DNA from 4 places in the Mesorhizobium sp. B2-9-1 genome. Region 2 is predicted to be linked to each of the others. Evidence: riboswitches for the same ligand, from Rfam matches in the RefSeq annotation. Region 2 holds a riboswitch; each other region holds the start of a gene.
What was found. A riboswitch is a leader RNA that binds a small molecule or an ion and turns the genes downstream of it on or off. The one in region 2 is predicted to bind cobalamin.
Positions count from the first base shown of each region.

Region 1: linked by a shared signal. The riboswitch ahead of FJW05_RS10095 (DUF1636 family protein) and the one ahead of FJW05_RS00565 (DUF1636 family protein) in region 2 are both predicted to bind cobalamin.
Region 3: linked by a shared signal. The riboswitch ahead of bluB (5,6-dimethylbenzimidazole synthase) and the one ahead of FJW05_RS00565 (DUF1636 family protein) in region 2 are both predicted to bind cobalamin.
Region 4: linked by a shared signal. The riboswitch ahead of FJW05_RS11955 (CbtB domain-containing protein) and the one ahead of FJW05_RS00565 (DUF1636 family protein) in region 2 are both predicted to bind cobalamin.

Region 1 is NZ_VFTP01000004.1:34,412-37,309, reverse strand. It holds gene FJW05_RS10100 (AraC family transcriptional regulator) at 1-335, opposite strand, end outside; cobalamin riboswitch at 569-774, shown strand; gene FJW05_RS10095 (DUF1636 family protein) at 866-1,252, shown strand; gene FJW05_RS10090 (ABC transporter ATP-binding protein) at 1,249-2,037, shown strand; gene FJW05_RS10085 (ABC transporter substrate-binding protein) at 2,069-2,898, shown strand, end outside.
Region 2 is NZ_VFTP01000001.1:111,558-114,455, forward strand. It holds gene FJW05_RS00555 (cobaltochelatase subunit CobN) at 1-246, opposite strand, end outside; gene cobW (cobalamin biosynthesis protein CobW) at 265-1,302, opposite strand; gene FJW05_RS00565 (DUF1636 family protein) at 1,299-1,730, opposite strand; cobalamin riboswitch at 1,770-1,973, opposite strand; gene FJW05_RS00570 (winged helix-turn-helix domain-containing protein) at 2,004-2,898, opposite strand, start outside.
Region 3 is NZ_VFTP01000013.1:124,321-127,218, reverse strand. It holds gene FJW05_RS20800 (hypothetical protein) at 1-189, shown strand, start outside; gene bluB (5,6-dimethylbenzimidazole synthase) at 190-921, opposite strand; cobalamin riboswitch at 964-1,142, opposite strand; gene FJW05_RS20790 (histone deacetylase family protein) at 1,258-2,184, shown strand; gene FJW05_RS20785 (exodeoxyribonuclease VII small subunit) at 2,188-2,439, shown strand; gene FJW05_RS20780 (DUF2277 domain-containing protein) at 2,633-2,898, shown strand, end outside.
Region 4 is NZ_VFTP01000004.1:366,577-369,474, reverse strand. It holds gene FJW05_RS11965 (hypothetical protein) at 1-179, opposite strand, end outside; gene FJW05_RS11960 (CbtA family protein) at 531-1,271, opposite strand; gene FJW05_RS11955 (CbtB domain-containing protein) at 1,376-1,585, opposite strand; adenosylcobalamin (AdoCbl) riboswitch at 1,586-1,729, opposite strand; gene FJW05_RS11950 (histidine phosphatase family protein) at 1,813-2,385, shown strand; gene FJW05_RS11945 (PilZ domain-containing protein) at 2,537-2,809, shown strand; gene FJW05_RS11940 (isoprenylcysteine carboxylmethyltransferase family protein) at 2,813-2,898, opposite strand, start outside.

The DNA of each region.
Region 1 (2,898 bases), on a different contig from region 2:
ACAAGATCGAGGTTTTCGGTCGAGCCTTGCGCGCGCACCAACTCCGGCGTGGTGCCGAACTCATCGCGAAAGGCCCGCGTGAACGCCTCATGCGAGCCGTAGCCGGCATCGAGCGCGACCGAGAGAATGTCGCGCGCGCCGCCGGCCAGCTTGCGCGCCGCTTCGCTCAAGCGGCGTGCCCGCATGTACCCCATGACCGACCGTCCTGTGGCCGCGCCGAAGGCGCGCGTCACATGGAAGCGCGACACGCCGCTGCTTGCCGCTATCTCGTCAAGGCTGATGGCGTCGGGCAGGTGGCTTTCGACAAACCACAGCGCTTTCTCAGTCGGGTTCATGGCTCCTCGCATTTGGCTCGGCGACACTAGCCCCCGCGCCGCCGGCCAGTTTGATCGAAATTGCGCTTTGAGCGAAGTCGAACGAGTTGACAAGCCACGGCAATGTATTCTAGCTGGTAATGTTATTACATATCAAAGGGAAATAAACGACTTGCGGCAACGACCCAGCGATCCTGCCATGTCTTTCGCACGAGGGGCGGACGAAGGCCCGTTGCGACTCGCACGGGGACAACCTACGATAGCTGCGTCATGGTCCCCGAGCCGCAAGGCGAGGGGTGAAAAGGGAACACGGTGAGGCTCATCCGAGTCGAGGCCGTGGCTGCCCCCGCAACTGTGAGCGGCGAGCTCCATCCGAAACGCCACTGGCCGGCAAGGCTGGGAAGGCGGATGGCGTAACGACCCGCGAGCCAGGAGACCTGCCATCGACACGAGTTGACCGGACGGGGTGTGCCGGGAGGAGACGCGGACACCGGTCTTGTCGGCCGGTTCGTCCGGCATCCTTCCGCCGCCATTTTTGGAAAGTGACGGAAATGCCGGACGTCTTTAGCCATCGCATCATCGTCTGTTCGCTGTGCCGCGATACCGTGACCGGGCGTAGGTCCGGCGGGGATTTGTGCGCCGACCTTCGCTCAAGGCTTGCCGAGACTTTGGCGTCGTCATTTGCTGTCGAAACCGTCGACTGCATGGCCGGCTGCTCGCGCCCGCTGACCGTGGCCTTCAACGCGCAAGGCAAGGCCAGCTATCTCTTCGGTTCCATCGACAGCGGCACCGACGCCGGCGCGCTGGTCGAATTTGCCAGGCTCTATGCCTCGCTGCCCGACGGCTGGTGCAATTCCGGCCAGCGCCCGGCAAGGCTCGCCGGCAAGATACTGGCGCGCATCCCCACCGCGGGCAAGGCCAGGGAGCTGGTCCGGTGAGCGCGCTCCTGCTCGAAGCCCGCGATTTGCGCGCCACGGCAAATGGCCGGACGTTGGTCGAGGATGTCAGCCTGTCGCTGGCGGCGGGCGAGCGGCTGGCCATCATCGGCCCCAATGGCGCCGGCAAGACAACTCTGCTGCGCATGTTATGCGGGGCGTTGTCGCCGAGCCGCGGCGAGGTTCGCCTTGCCGGACGCCGGCTGGATAGGATCACCGCCGCCGAACGGGCGCTCAGCATCGCCGTCGTCGGTCAGACGGACCAGCCGGATCCGCGCCTTGCGCTCATCGACTATGTCGAGCTTGGCCGTGTCCCGCACGCCGGTCTGAGGCGCCGGCACGACGATCGCGACATCGTCGTCGAGGCGCTGCGCCGGACTGGGCTGTTGCCGTTGCTCGCGCGCACCGTCGGCTCGCTCTCCGGCGGCGAGCGCCAGCGCGCGCAGCTCGCCCGCGCCATCGCGCAGGAGCCGAAAATCCTGTTTCTCGACGAGCCGACCAACCATCTTGACCCGCGCGCTCGCGGCGAGCTGCTCGAGCTGGTGGCCGAGTTCAACATGGCCGTGGTCGCCGTGCTGCACGATCTTGCGCTGGTGGCGCCCTTCGCCACCAGCGTCGCGGTGATGAGCAACGCCCGGCTGCACGCCCTGGCTCCGCCGCGCGAGGCGCTGGCGCAGCCGCTTGTCCGCGAGGTGTTCGGCATCGACGTGCTGCGCCTGCGGCACCCGACCGAGGATCGCGAGCTCACCGTCTTCGAGCTTCCCATGCGCGCTTCCTCGCCGTCCTGAACCTGCACACCCCAACAAGGAGCATCATCTCGTGAAACGCCTCGCCTTGTCGCTGGCCCTGTCGCTCGTCGCCTCGGCCGCCTTCGCTTTCCCGGTCACCGTCGACAGCTGCGGCAAACCGCTCACCTTCGATGCGCCGCCGAAACGCGCCGTCATCCAGGATCTCAACATGGCCGAGATGGCTTTCGCGCTGAAGCTGCAGCCGTCGATCGTCGGGCTCACCGGCATCACCGGCTGGTACAAGGTCGGCCCTGAGTTCAAGTCCGAGCAGGGCGCCATCCCGGAGCTGGCGCCAAAATATCCGATGCTCGAAAACCTCGTCGCCGTGCAGCCTGATTTCTTCTTCGCCGGCTGGTATTACGGCATGAAGCCGGGCGGCGAGGTGACGCCCGACACGCTTGCCCCGCATGGCATCAAGACGCTGGTGCTGACCGAGAGCTGCGTCCATCTCGACAAGAACCGGCCCGCCGCCTCGATGGATCTGCTTTATGGCGACGTCGAGAAGTTGGGCAAGATCTTCGGCAAGCAAGCGGAGGCCGAAAAGCTGGTCGACGGCTGGAAGGCCGAGCTCGCCGGCATCATGGCGAAGGTGGGTGGCCGCAAGGGCACGCGCGTCTTCCTCTACGATTCCGGCGAGGACAAGCCCTTCACCGCCGGCAAGTTCGCCATCCCCAACGCCATGATCGCCGCCGCCGGCGGCGAAAACATCATGGCCGACATGGAGACGAGCTGGGGCAACACCGACTGGGAGACGGTCGCCTCGCGCAATCCCCAGTTCCTCATCCTGCTCGATTACCAGGATGGCGGCGGCTACAGGAAACTGCTCGATTTCCTTAAAGACCATCCTGCGATGAAAGAGAC
Region 2 (2,898 bases):
CACCACCCTGGCGTGGCGGGCGACGCTGTCGATCCACAGGTCCACCGACATCGGGTGCCGAAGGTCGCGCAGCGCCGCCAACCGCATCGATGGTAGCCGCCCCGCATCCGCCGTCCAGGCGGTGGCCAGGCCGGCGAGATCGCTGTCGGTAAAAGACAGTGCCACGACATCCGCAGGCGCCTGCCTGAGGTCGATCGGCTCGGCGAGGTCGTCGAGCGAAGCGGATGTGGTGGCGAGGATGTGCATCGCTTTTTGGTATTAGCCTCAGCCGGCGAGGATACGCTCGATCGCCGGGCGGTTCAGCCCCTTGAGGCCGATGACGACGAGCCGCGAGCGGCGATCGTCCTCGGACGTCCAGGCGCGGTCGTAGTAATGATTGACGCGTGGGCCGACCGCCTGGAGCAGGAGCCGCATCGGCTTGCCGCCGACCTCGACGAAACCTTTGACGCGCAATACGTTTTCCTGCTCGGCGGCAAGGGCGACGCGCTCGGCCAGCTCGTCGGGATTGGTGATCGAGGGGATATCGAGGACGAAGGAATCGAAATCGTCGTGCTCATGGTCGAGCTCGTCGTCGTGATGGGTCTTGCGGTTCTCGATGTCGTCCTCCACCGCAAGGCCAAGGCCGAGCAGCACGGACGGATCGACCTTGCCCTGCGCTGTCGGCACGATCTTGACGGCACGCGCGACATGCTCGCCGATGACGGCGTTGGCACGGGCGGAGCCTGCCGCATCCATCAGGTCGCTCTTCGACAGGATGATCAGGTCGGCGCAGGCGATCTGGTCCTCGAACACCTCCTCGACCGGATCGTCATGGTCGAGGGAATCGTCCGCCGCACGCTGCGCCTGCAGCGCATCCATATCGGAAGCGACACGGCCGTCGGCGAGCGCCGGGCCGTCGACCACGGCGATGACGCCATCGACCGTCACGCGGCTCTTCACGCTCGGCCACTGGAATGCCTGCACCAGCGGCTTCGGCAGAGCGAGGCCCGAGGTTTCGATCAGGATGTGATCGACCTTGGGGTTGAGCGACAGGATTCGGTCGAGCGCCGGCACGAAATCGTCGGCAACGGTGCAGCAGATGCAGCCATTGGCGAGCTCGACGATGTTCTCCTCCGGACAGGAGTCGACGCCGCAGCCTTTGAGAATCTCGCCGTCTATGCCGACATCGCCGAACTCGTTGACGATGATCGCCAGCCGCTTGCCCTTGGCGTTCTCGAGCAGGTTGCGGATCAGCGTCGTCTTGCCGGCGCCGAGGAAGCCGGTGACGACGGTGCAGGGCACACGGGAAACGGATGCGTTCATGGTCGGTCCTTCAGCATGTCGAGGGGAGGGATGCGGGCAACCAGGCCGCGCTTGAGAGAATCGGGCCGGCCGCGCCAGGGGATCAGGCCGTCGGTCGAGGTGGCGAAGAGTTTCGCGCCGGTGACGAGATCGGCGCCGCTGGTCGTGTTCAGATCGCCGAAGACGTAGCTCCAGCAGCCGTCGCGCAGCAGCGCCGCGCTTAGCCGGCGCTTGCAGTTGCCGAGGCATTCGACGGTACGGATGTCGATCTTTTCGCCGCAAGCCGCCCGACGCGTGTCTTCGGCAAGCAGCGCGCCGGCGCGCGGATGCGCATCCGACCCGGTCTCGTCGCGGCAGGATGAGCAGACGATGACGGCGACGCCGGCCAAAGCGTCGGGCTCGGACGGAACATCCGCACTGTTTGCCGGGAAACTGCCGTTGCGATCCAAAACCATGCTCCTTGCCCGGAAAACCCGCCGGGCATTCGGATACTTAAAGTCTCAGACGGCAGGTCTCCTGGCTCGCGGGTCGTCGCCCTGAATGCCGCCTTCCCGGGAACATCCCAGTGGTTTTCGGCAGAGGCTCGTCGCTTACAGTTGCGGGGACAGCCGCGGATTTGGGTTTTGGCCCGCACCGCATTCCCTCTTGGCTCCTCCCTTTGCCGGGAGAAGACCGTCTGGGTCAGGATTTAGGCTTACGGCTAGGTCCCTGTCAACGCGCAGCTACGACACCGCGATGTCGGCCAGCGCCGGTCCGACGTCGCCGGCCGGCGTCACTTCGATTGACTCCAGGCCGAGCCAGCCCTGCATCTGCTTCAACTCGTCGAAGAGCTGGGCGGCCGTTTCGGGCGGGGCGCCGGCCTCGGCATAGGCAGCGTGGACACGCAACACGCTGGCCGGGCGATCGGCCCTCAGATCGACGCGGGCGACGATCCGGTCGCCGAGCAGGAAGGGCAGCACGTAGTAGCCATATTGGCGTTTCTCGGCCGGCGTGTAGATCTCTATGCGGTAGCGGAAATCGAAGAGTTTCTCGGTCCTGGTGCGTTCGAAGACGACGGGATCGAAGGGGGCGAGCAGGGCACGCGCTTCTATCCGGCGCGGAAAACGGGCGTCCTTGTGGAGATAGGCGGTCTTGTCCCAACCTTCGACCTTCACCGGCAGCAATTCGCCGGCATCGACCAGTTCCTCGATGCGATCCTTCGTGTCGCCCGGCGCGAGACGAAAATAGTCGCGAAGGTCGCCATAGGTGGCGATGCCATGGGCGCGGGCCGAGATGCGTAGCAACTCGCGATGCGCGTCCTCGACGGAGGGTACGGGCAGGTCGAGGACCGCCTGCGGCAAAACGCGCTCGGGCAGGTCGTAATAGCGTTCGAAGCCGCGGCGGTAGGCGGTGGTGATGCGCCCGGCCCAGAACAGCCATTCGAAAGCGTGCTTGGCCTCGCTCCAGCCCCACCAGCCGCCATTGCCCTTGTGGCCTTCGATATCGGAGGCGGCGATCGGACCGCGATCGGCGACCTCTCTATATATCTCGTCGATCATTTCCTTGCGTTCACGGCCCCATTTCGCCAGGCCGAGATACATCTCGTCGCCCTGCTCGGCGCGCTGCATGCGCCAGCGC
Region 3 (2,898 bases), on a different contig from region 2:
GCCTTCATCGAGCCCTTCGCCATCGCCTCTCTGATGCAGGTTTATTTTGAAGCCATTGAAGGCCAAGCGCCCAATCCCGAATGGGACCGCCGGCTCGCCGAGACCTCGTCCAAATTCAGGGAATTGCGCGACAAGGCACTGGGCTCTTTTGGCGGCGGCTCGCGCTGGGATACGCCGAGGGCCGCCTGATCATGGCTTTGATGGGCCGCCAAGCTTTGCGATTGCCGATTTAAGCGGCGCCTCGCCGGCGCCGCGAAACGTCTCGCTCATGACCAGTTCGGGCAGCGGCAGGCGCTTGCCCCAGCCATGCGCCTCAAGGTCCGGCTTCGGCGCGAATTCCGAGACGCGGCCGACGCAGAGATAGGCGATCGGCATGACATGCTCGGGGATCGCGAGAAGCCGCTTCAGCGCTTCGGTCTCGATGATGCTCACCCAGCCGACGCCGACACCTTCGGCCCGCGCCGCCAGCCAGAAATTCTGCACCGCGCAGACGGTGCTGTAGAGATCCATCTCCGGATTGTGCCAGCGCCCGAGCGGCGAGTCCTTCGAGCGCTGCCGGTCGCAGGTGATGCACAGGTTGAGCGCGCTTTCGCAGATGCCTTCGAGCTTCAGCTTACGGTAGAGCGCCTGCCGTTCCGCCTCGATCGCCGGCAATTCCTGCTCGCGCGCGGCGAGAAAAAGATCACGTACCTGCCGCCGCCTCGCGGCGTCGCGGATGACGATGAAATTCCACGGCTGCATATAGCCGACAGACGGCGCGTGATGCGCGGCGGTGATGAGCCGCGCCAGCACGCTGTCATCGAGATCGTCGGGCACAAAATGGCTGCGCACGTCGCGCCTGGTGAACATGGCCCGGTAAACCGCGTCGCGCGCCAGTTGGTCAAAGTCGTCGCCGCTCGTGGCGATCGCTGCTGCCGTCATCGCTTTTCCCCTTGCGACAAGCAGTCCCCCGCCTGACCAAGCGGTAAACCATGTCTGCCGGGCCGGTCTTCTGGCTCGGGATCGTCCCGCATCCGGCGCCTTCCCGTCTTCGACAGTGGCGTTTGCCGGCGCGGTCCCCCTTACAGTGTTGGGCACGCCACGGAGTTCAACCGTGTTCCCGATTCTCCCGCGTCGCGGGCACCAGGCAGCGGCGCGACCTTACAGCTAAGCTTGGGCCACGCCAATGGCGTTAGCGACACGGCAAGACGCGATTTTCCCCAGCCATTCGGCTGCCAAACATGGTCATTGCGGTCGTAGGTCCCTAGATTAGGCGCCATGGCCACCCGTCTCTACACGCATCCGATCTTCCTCGAACACCTCACCCCGCCCGGTCACCCCGAGCGGCCCGACCGCCTGCGCGCCATCGAGCGCGTGCTGGACGACGAGGCTTTTGCGGCGCTCGACCGCGTCAAGGCGCCGGAAGGCGACGAGAAAACGATCCTCTATGCGCATCCCGAGGATTTCGTCGAGCGCGTGCGCGCGGCGATCCCTGAGAGCGGGATCGTTTCGATCGACGCCGACACCAGCGCCAGCCCGAAAAGCTGGCAGGCCGTGATCACCGCGATCGGCGGTGCCAATGCGGCGGTGGACGACGTCTTCGAGGGTCGTGCGGCAAACGTTTTCGTCGCCGCCCGTCCGCCTGGACATCATGCCGAAAAGACCACCGCGATGGGCTTTTGCCTGTTCAACACGGCGGCGATCGCCGCCCGCTACGCCCAGAACAAGCATCAGGCCGAACGCGTCGCCATCGTCGACTGGGACGTCCATCACGGCAATGGCACCCAGGACATCTTCTGGGATGATCCGTCGGTTCTCTACTGCTCGACGCACCAGATGCCGCTTTACCCAGGCACCGGCGCGAAGGACGAGACCGGCGCCGGCAACATCGTCAATGCGCCGCTTGCGCCGCAGACCGGCAGCGACCTGTTCCGCGACGCCTTCCTGTCGCGCGTGCTGCCGTCCATCGACGCGTTCGCGCCGGACCTGATCATCATTTCCGCCGGCTTCGATGCGCACCACCGCGATCCGCTGGCCGAGATCAACCTGACCGAGGACGATTTCGATTGGGCGACCGGCCAGTTGATGGAGCGCGCCGGCCGCCACAGCTCCAACAGGCTCGTCAGCCTGCTGGAAGGCGGCTACGATCTGCAGGGACTGGCATTTTCAGTCGCCGCCCATGTCGGGCGGCTGATGAAGGGATAGGGTATGGCATTGGAAGGCAATGAGGACGTCAAGGCGATGAGCTTCGAACAGGCGCTCGACGCGCTGGAGAAGATCGTCGATGATCTCGAGCGCGGCGACGTCCCGCTCGACCAGTCGATCAAGATCTATGAGCGCGGCGAAGCGCTGAAGGCGCATTGCGACCGGCTGCTGAAAGCGGCCGAGGACAAGGTCGAGAAGATCAGGCTGTCGCGCGACGGCAAGCCGGTGGGAACGGAGCCGCTGGACGCCGACTGAGGTGTTGATATTCAGGTGAGGCCGGCCTGCAAATGGCAACTTCCTGCGCTTCCGGTGCTCACGTACTTCAAGTACGCTCCGCTCCGGTTCTCGGAAACCACCATTTTCGGCTCGGCCTGACCTGAATCTCAACACCTCAGCGGATGATCTCAGACCGGGTAAGGGCAAAGAAAGCAGGTAAGGAGTTCAAGCCATGTGCCGCAACATCAAGACCTTGGCCAATTTCGAGCCGCCGGCGACGAATGACGAAGTGCATGACGCCGCACTTCAGTTCGTGCGCAAGCTGAGCGGCTCGACCAAGCCGTCCAAGCGCAACGAGCATGCCTTCTACCATGCCGTCGAGGCGATCGCGGCTGTCGCGCGCGAATTGATCGATTCGCTCGAAACCAACCAGGAACCGCGCAACCGCGAGGAAGAAGCTGCCAAGGCGAAGGCCAGGTCGGCGCTGCGTTTCGCCTG
Region 4 (2,898 bases), on a different contig from region 2:
TGGCTGCATTCGTTGAACGGGCTTTCCTCGTCGCCGAGGCTGCCCGGCATCAAGCCCCAGAGGCAATAGGTGAATTGCAGATTGCCGTGATTGTAGAGCCGGCGGAAGGTCGGGTCGGTCGTGGTCTGGCGCTGGGCGAGGTCGAGGATATCGCCGCGATAGCGCGCGATGACGGCCATCTGGCCGTGGGTCAGGCTGGGGATCTGGATGCCCGGAGGAGGTGGGGCCGAGGATCCGCTATGCGCTTGCGCGGATGTGGCGGCCACAAATGCGAGCAGCGCCGCAACCGAGCAATTCCAGGAAAAGTGTGCGGCGGTTTTCCGTCCGGAATTGCGAGAAAACAAAAGACCAAAGTGGCTCTGCGGTCGTATCGACCGTTGAGCAACCGAGCAATTCCAGGAAAAGTGTGCGGCGGTTTTCCGTCTGGAATTGCGAGAAAACAAAAGACCAAAGTGGCTCTGCGGTCGTACCGACCGTTGAGCCGCTTTGGCCGCCAGGGCGCGAAACAGTGGCGGCCAACGCATCGGATTTCAGGCGTAGCGGCGTGCCGGGCTGCGCTGGTCGCGCACCGCGACCACGCGTTCGGCAACCGCGCCGAAGCCGAGCCCGACGACGGTCCACAGCACCAGCTGGATGCCGAGCGAGGCGACGCGGAATTGCCACAGCACGGTCGCTGAGAAGTTCTCCGGCACCTCGTTGATGTCGGGCAGCGCCGCCTTCACCAAAGCGAAGACGACGAGGAAGGCGAGCCCGGCCACGATCGAGGCGTTCCAGGCGCCGAGCTGCTTCCACAGACGCTGCGCCAGACCCACCGCCGCCACCATCGCCGCGATCGAGACGACGATCATGATGAAGAACAGCTCGGTGCGGTAGCCAATCGTTTCCGCATTGCCGACCGCGGGCGGGTTGGCCGGATATTTGAGGCCGGGCACCACGATCACGGCCAGAAAGCCGAGCAACGCCAGCAGCGCCGAGGTGCCGCGCGGTCCCAGCGAGCCCAGCCGGCCATAGGCGTAGGCGAAGACCAGCGAGAACAGCCCGCCAAGCGCGGCGCCATAGATCAGCACGCCGGTTGCCAGGCCGATGCCGGCTTGCGTGGCGCGGCTGACCATCTCGGGCTCCGGCGCCCCGCCGGCGGCCTGGGCCTGCTGTTCCTCGAAGGCGATCGCCTTGTCGACCTGCGGCTCGCCATAGACGTGGGCGAAGGCGAACGCCAGAATCCCGGCGACCAGCCCGACAAGCATGCCGCGCAGCAAAAGTTTTCCAACCATGTCACTAATCCCTCCAAGCAATTCCAGGAAAAGTGCGTAGCGGTTTTCCGTCCGGAATTGCGTTAGATCAGAATCGAAAGCGGGTTCAGCGATGCTGTACCGCTTTAGTGGCAGGGGAAGCCGAGCAGGTGTCGGCCGTCATGCACGAATTCGTGCACATAGGTGCCGCGGATCAGCGAGGTCGCGCCTTCTTCCGCGCCGACGAAATAGATCGCCAGCATCAAAAGCAGCCCGCCGAGGATGGCCCAGGGCAGAAGCTCGCGGACCGGAATCGCAACCGGGCCGTAGCTGGGGGCGAAGGTGGTGTCGGACATATTGACCTCCCGTGGGATACTGCGTCCCGTTGATCGAACGATGCTGCGGAATAAGGCCTGACTTTCGGCTGGTGCCGATCACAGTGGCGCGACCGTGCCGGACTCGCACCGGCTTCCAATCCCGTATAGCACTAAGACACTTGTCAGCACTTCGTTCGCCTGTCAACGACATGTAATGGCGGCACGGCTACGTGAGGCCTGTTTTTCGCTGGGCCACGGAGTTTTTCATGCTTGCCCGCCTGACGATGATCGCAAGCGGAGCGACGCCCGGCATGCGCAAGGGCCGCTTTCCGAACGATGAGCCGCCGGAGCCGCGCGCCCTCGATCGCGCCGGCGCGCTGGCCGCTTCGCTGCGTCGCGCCGACCGTGTCTGGACAAGTCCGGCGCTGGCCGCGCGGCGGACGGCCGAGGCGCTCGGCCTTGACGCGGCGATCGAGCCGCTGCTTGCCGAGCAGGATTTCGCACGCTGGGCCGACAAAAGTTTCGAGGAGGTGCAGGTCGAGGATCCCGAAGGCATGGCGGCCTGGCTCGCCGACGCAGACGCGGCGCCTCATGGCGGTGAATCGCTCGCCGCCGTCGCCCGGCGGGGTGCTGCGCTGATGGAGCGGCTGGCCGGCGAGAGCGGTCACACCATCGCGGTGACGCATGCCGTGCCGATCCGCGCCACCATGGCGCATGTGCTCGGCGCGCCGCTTTCCTCGGTCTGGAAGATCGACATCGAGCCGCTGTCGCTCACCGAGTTCCGCGGCGACGGCCGCCGCTGGGTGCTGCGCGCGAGCGGCGTCACTGTCGCCGGCTGAACGCTCAGGCGTGAACGCTCCATCCGTGGACCCGGCCGGCATATCAAGCCGGCACACCACCGTTTCAGTGATCGCTAACGGAACGGAAACGCTTCGCTGCTATGGTGCGGCCCCATGGCGAGGAGAGCCTTGCCTGAGGAGCCCGCCGGATATGGCCAGTTTTCCCGAGACCGAGCGACGTCTTCATGCGCGCGAATTCGTGCTCAAGCAAGCCACGATCATCGCCGCCGGCGTCAGGATCGGTTGCTCGGTCAGAAATCAGCACGAGCAGGGCGCGGAATTGCGCGTTGGCGCAGATGTGGAGATCCCGGACCGCTTCCTGCTCGAGGTCCCGGCCGACGATACGGCCTATCGCGCTTTGGTGCGGTGGCGGCGCAACGACCGCGTCGGCGTGGCGCTCTACAGCAACGTGCCGAAGGACTGATGCTCAAAGGTATCGGCGCACGCTCGCCCTGTAGGCGCGGTAGGGTTCGCCGAACTTGCGTTCCAGATAGGCCTCCTCGCGCAGCACCA